2 linked regions of the Tunturibacter psychrotolerans genome follow. The protein of the gene in region 1 interacts with the protein of each later gene in a pairwise test. Links are inferred from orthologs where the notes say so. Each region holds a gene or a part of one and is shown on either strand. Other genes may lie near its edges.

Region 1 (2,980 bases):
GCAGATCTCGCTGTCGGATACGGTGGGGCTTGCGACACCAAAGCAGGTGAGTGATGTCATTGCCGATGTTCTGGCTGTGCATGATGGGGTCGAGATTGGAGCGCACCTGCATGCGAGACCGGACCAGGCCGCTGCGAAGATTCGTGCGGCGTATGAAGCGGGCTGCCGGCGATTCGATGCGGCGATTGGCGGTTTGGGTGGATGTCCTTTTGCACAAGATGCGCTGGTGGGGAATGTTGCGACGGAAATATTGCTGGCTGAGTTGAAGGGTTTAGGTGCGGAGCTGGAGCCACTGAGGCCACTCGATGGGTTGCTTGCCGCCAGCGGAGAGATCTCTCGGAAGTACGGGGAGAGGGTGCAGTAAAAAAACGATTCTTAAAGCCTGGGTCTGGAGGGTTTGTGGATTATGTAACAATTTTGGTTACGGACGTGGACCAAGTCCGGATGATTACTCTGAATCGTCCGGAGCGGCGCAATGCGATGACCCCTGAGATGCAGCAGGAGTTGATTGTCGCGATGGAAGAGGCTGCTGCTAGCGACTGTAGCGTGGTTGTGTTTGCCGGCGCGGGAGAGGCGTTTTGTGCTGGGTTGGATTTGAGCTCGCTGCAGGGGATGAATGATAAGTCCGCTGCGGAATTTACCGCGGATGCTGAACGAATTGCAAAGCTGTTTCGAACGCTCTACGAACTCCCGAAGCCCACGATTGCGGCGGTCCACGGAGCCGCAGTTGCGGGCGGGACAGGGCTGGCGACTATGTGCGACTTTACGCTGGCGGTGCCGGGGGCCAAGTTTGGGTATACAGAGGTAAAGATCGGGTTCGTGCCTGCAGTTGTCTCGGCGTTTCTCGTGCTGCAAATCGGGGAAAAGGCGGCGCGCGATCTGTTGCTGACTGGGCGACTCTTTACAAGCGAAGAGGCTGAGCGCCTGGGGCTTGTGAACGAAGTTGTGCCGCCGGAGCAGCTGGCGGCGCGAACGCTGGAGTTGGTGGCGCTGTTGAAGGCGAACAGCCCTGCAGCATTGGCGGCCACAAAACGGCTGCTGAGGACGCAGAACAAGGCGTGGCTGGATACGGCGATCGCGGAAGCGCTGGCGGCCAACGCTGAAGCACGGGAGACTCATGACTTTTGCGAAGGTGTGGCCGCATTTCTTGAGAAGAGGAAACCGGTTTGGGGAAAGGGCTAACGACAATTGTGGAGGAGATATCAATCGTGGTTCACGAATTGGATAGACTGTCTTGATGATTGATGTTGTCGAGGAAAAGCGTGTAGGGGTAGCGCGGGTGCGGGTGCGGTATGCCGAGACCGACCAGATGGGCGTGGTGTATCACTCGAACTACTTGATCTGGTTTGAGGTGGGGCGGGTGGAGTTGATCCGCAGCATGGGGTTGAACTACAAGCGGATGGAAGTGGAAGAGGGGCGTGGGATCGCGGTGGTAGATGTGCATGTGCGGTACCGTGCGCCGGCCCGATATGACGATGAGTTGGTCGTCGAGACGAGGCTGTTGGCCGCACGCGGTGCGGTGATCAAGTTCGGCTATAAAGTGCTGCGGGTGGAAGATGGGACCTTGCTGTGCGAGGGTCAGACTGTCCATGTCGTGGTGGGTAAGGATATGAAGAAGCAGTCACTGCCACCGAAATATGCAGCACGTTTTGCGGCGTATCTCGATCCTCGATCATCTGATGTGCAGTAGCTGCAGCTCAGATCTGTGATGAGGTGAAGGTGAATGAGTACTGACAAGAAGGTTGCGCTGATTACTGGTGGTAATAAGGGAATTGGCCTCGAAACGGCTCGACAGCTCGGAAAGCTTGGAATCACGGTGCTGATTGGCGTTCGCGATGAGGCGAAAGGCGAAGCAGCGGTCGCAGAGTTGAAGAAGGATGGCGTCGAGGCGCGGGCAGTGAAGCTGGATGTGGATAATTCGGCGGATTATGCGGCTGTGGCGAAGTTGATCGAGAAGGATTACGGGCGGCTGGATATTCTAATCAACAATGCTGGAATCTTTCTGGATGGGCGGAAGGCAAATGAGACGTCGACGACCTCGAAGGACATTTTGCAGAAGACTTTCGATACAAACTTTTTTGCCGTGGTAGGGCTGACTCAGGCGCTGCTTCCTTTGTTGAAGAAGAGCCTGGGGGGCCGGATTGTGAATCTGTCGAGCATTCTAGGTTCGAATACGCTGCATGCTACGCCGGGATCTTTTATCTACGATGCCAAGACCTTCGCGTATGACGCTTCGAAGTCGGCACTCAATGCCTTTACTATTCATCTTGCGCATGAGTTGAAGGATACGAAGATCAAGGTGAACTCGGCCCACCCGGGGTGGGTGAAGACGGATATGGGCGGCGAGGGCGCGCAGTTGGATATCGTGACCGGTGCGAAGACCTCGGTGGAGCTGGCGACGTTGCAGGATAGCGGACCAAATGGTGAGTTCCTTCACCTTGGTAAGCCGTTGCCCTGGTAGTTTGCTGCGTTAGTTGATGAGCAGGCCGCGAGGTTTGACGTTCTCGCGGATGAAGGTGATGGTGGTTTCAAGCGGCGTTCCCGGTCCGAAGATGGCCGAGACGCCGTTTTCTTTTAATTTCGGCTGGTCTTCGTCGGGAATGGTGCCCCCCAGGACGAGGAGGATGTCTTCGGCCTTCTGGTCGCGGAGGAGGGCGGTGATTCGGGGGACGATTACGTTGTGGGCTCCGGAGAGGATAGAGAGGCCGATGCAGTCGACGTCCTCCTGGATGGCGGCGGAGACGATCATCTCGGGGGTTTGGCGGAGGCCGGTGTAGATGACCTCCATTCCTGCGTCGCGGAGGGCGCGGGCGATGATTTTGGCGCCACGGTCGTGGCCGTCCAGGCCGGGTTTAGCGACCAGGACACGGATTGGGGTGGCAATTGGCATTGAGTGGTGAGTATAGCTGGCGGTTGGGTGGTTAAGGTACCCCCCTCCCCCCTGGGGTATCTTGCAGGGAAGTACTTTAGGTTCTGTTAG
Region 2 (3,014 bases), 3.9 Mb from region 1 along the record:
TCGAACTGACAATAAGACTTCCGACGAAGTCCTCCGCACCGCTGTACAGCACAATCTCGACTCGATCGCACAACGCCTCACTTACTTCATCAGCGACGTAAACCACACGCTGGGCGAAGCGCGCGAGGCATTACACACACGCCTCAACGAGCTCTCCGGCCAGGCCAACGACCAACAGGAAAAGCTCCGCTTCACCGTGGAAGACCGCCTTTCAAAACTCAACGATGCCAATACCGCGAAGCTCGAGGAGATGCGCGTCACAGTCGACGAAAAACTGCACGCCACGCTCCAGACGCGGCTCACCGAATCCTTCGGTCAGGTCACCACGCACCTCGGCGAAGTCCAGAAGGGCCTCGGCGAAATGAAGGAGCTCGCCACCGGCGTGGGAGATCTCAAAAGAGTTCTCTCCAACGTCAAGTCGCGCGGCGTCGTAGGCGAGTTCCAGCTCGGCCAACAGCTCGAGCAGATGTTCTCTCCCGAGCAATACATCAAAAACGCCCGCATCAAGCCGGGAACACTTGAGTCCGTCGAATACGCCCTTAAATTCCCCTCCGGCGAAGGTGCCGACAGCCACACCCTCCTCGCCATCGACGCAAAGTTTCCCAAGGAAGACTGGGAGCGCCTGGAACACGCCTACGAAACCGGCGAAGGCATTGACGTAGCCGGAAAGGCCTTCGAACGCTCCATCCGCGCCGAAGGAAAACGCATCTGCGACAAATATATTGACCCTCCCACCACCATGCCGCACGCCATCATGTTTCTTCCAACGGAGAGCCTCTACGCCGAAGTCGTCCGTCGCCCCGGCCTCCAATCCGAAATCCAATCCAGCTGCCGCGTGACGATCGCCGGACCATCCACCTTCATGGCCATCCTTACCAGCTTCCAAATGGGCTTTCACACCCTCGCCATTCAGAAAAAAGGTGATGAGGTCTGGCGCGTTCTTTCGAGCGCCAAAAAAGAGTTCGAGACCTACGGCGGCCTCATGCAAAAGGTCGAAGACCAGGTCGGCACCGTCCAGAACACGATTCAAAAGTTAGGCGTCCGCACCCGGGCTATCAACAAAGCCCTCAAAAACGTCTCCTCCCTCGACACCGGCGCCCCTATTTCCAACCTCATCGGCTTCGACGACATCTCAGGGATCTCCCCGCTGCTCGCCGCTTCGGCCGAGGAAGACTGAAAAAGTCCCGCCGCCCCCTTCTGCAGCCACAGCCGCTTTGCTTTACACTCACTGAGGCGCTCAGTATGCTTGAGATTGGCCGTGTCGACCTCAATAGCGACAAATATCCAGGCTTCAGATTCCAGATGTAAACAGGAGAACGAAATGGCAGCAGTAGACGAGAAGGTAAAGCAGATTATTGTCGAACAGCTTCAGGTGGATGAAGCGGAAGTCACCCCGGGCGCAAGCTTTCAGGAAGATCTCGGCGCAGACTCCCTCGACGTCGTCGAACTCGTCATGCAGTTCGAAGAAGCCTTCGACATTCAGATCCCCGACGAAGATGCCGAGAAGATCAAGACCGTCAAAGATGCTGTCGACTACATCGAAAAGAACCAGAAGGCCAAGTAAACAATGGAGCATCGTCGCGTAGTCGTCACCGGCCTTGGCCTGATCTGCGGGGTCGGCAAAACCGCCCCTGAGGTCTGGGAAGGTCTCATGGCCGGCCGCAGCGGTATGGCCGAGATCAAAGCCTTTGATCTGACCGGCCATCCAGTCCGCTTCGCCGCAGAGGTCAAGGACTTCGATCCTCTCCTCTTCGTCGAAAAGAAAGAGTCCCGAAAGATGGGCCGCTTCATCCACTTCGCTCTGGCCGCTGCCGCCGAAGCGATGGCCCACTCCGGTCTCAAAATCACCGAAGAGAACCACGATCAGGTCGGCGTCCACATCGGCTCAGGCATCGGAGGATTCGATGTCATCGAGCGCGAACATTCCAACCTGCTCTCTGGCGGCCCGCGCAAGGTCTCGCCCTTCTTCATCCCCGGCTCCATCATCAACCTCGCCGCAGGCCACGTCTCCATCAAGTACGGCGCGCGCGGGCCGAATGAAGCAACGGCCACCGCCTGCACCACCTCGGCGCACTCCATCGGCGACGCCTTCCGCATCATTCAGCGCGGCGATGCTGACGCCATGATCGCTGGCGGGACCGAAGCCTCCATCACCCCCCTCGGTGTGGCAGGATTCGCCGCCATGCGCGCTCTCTCCACCCGTAACGACGACCCCGAACATGCCAGCCGCCCCTTCGACAAGGATCGCGACGGCTTCGTGGTTGGCGAAGGCGCTGGCATCCTCATCCTCGAAGAGCTCGAGTCTGCCAAGGCTCGCGGCGCGAAGATCCTCGCCGAGGTCCTCGGCTACGGCCTCTCCGCCGACGCCTTCCACATGACCGGCATGGCTCCCGAAGGCGAAGGCTGCTACCGCTCCATGCAGCACGCGCTCAAAGTCGCCGGCATCTCACCCGACCAGATCGACTACGTCAATGCACACGCTACCTCGACCCCTCTCGGTGACGCCCTCGAATCGAAGGCCATCGAGAACGTCTTCGGCCAGCGCGCCATTGACGGCAAGCTCCTGGTCAGCTCCACCAAATCCATGACCGGCCACCTCCTCGGCGGAGCCGGCGGACTTGAAGCCGGCATCACCATCCTCGCCATGCAGCACCAGATCGCGCCACCGACGATGAACATCGTCGAACTCGATCCCCAGTGCCGCCTCAACTACGTCCCCAACAAGCCGCTGCCCGCAAAGATCGACTACGCACTCTCGAACTCCTTTGGCTTCGGCGGCACCAACGGCTCCCTCGTCTTCAAACGCTGGACCGAATAACCCGCATCAACCGCACTCACTGAGGCCCGGCAAAAGCCGGGCCTCTTCGTTTCTCTCTCGCCCCCTCAAACAATCGTCATCCTGAGCGAAGCCGAAGGGAAGGATCCCTGTATTCGCAGTTGCCTTTGCTTTTACCCAAAACCCCGTCATCTCCACCGAGTCACTTCACAGTCTCCCCGTGAAGCGCGTAGTGGAG

The links. The genes of interacting proteins can lie anywhere in the genome.
Region 2: the proteins of RBB77_RS18645 (region 1) and RBB77_RS02060 interact in binary tests that used the Escherichia coli proteins (3 or more experiments, as listed by UniProt). The link is inferred for Tunturibacter psychrotolerans from one-to-one orthologs.

What each region holds. Positions count from the first base shown.
Region 1 is NZ_CP132942.1:4,419,233-4,422,212, reverse strand. The notes cover bases 56-2,963. They hold RBB77_RS18645 (acyl-CoA thioesterase), read left to right. Parts: upstream 56-1,237; coding sequence 1,238-1,690; downstream 1,691-2,963. Other genes in these bases: RBB77_RS18635 (cobalamin B12-binding domain-containing protein), read right to left, coding at 2,471-2,890; RBB77_RS18640 (SDR family oxidoreductase), read left to right, coding at 1,724-2,461; RBB77_RS18650 (enoyl-CoA hydratase/isomerase family protein), read left to right, coding at 400-1,182; RBB77_RS18655 (hydroxymethylglutaryl-CoA lyase), read left to right, coding at 56-364. Also shown: more of RBB77_RS18655, read left to right, coding at 1-55.
Region 2 is NZ_CP132942.1:541,118-544,131, forward strand. What follows is about bases 1-2,942. They hold RBB77_RS02060 (acyl carrier protein), read left to right. Parts: upstream 1-1,321; coding sequence 1,322-1,564; downstream 1,565-2,942. Other genes in these bases: rmuC (DNA recombination protein RmuC), read left to right, coding at 1-1,177; fabF (beta-ketoacyl-ACP synthase II), read left to right, coding at 1,568-2,818. UniProt on the Escherichia coli protein: Carrier of the growing fatty acid chain in fatty acid biosynthesis.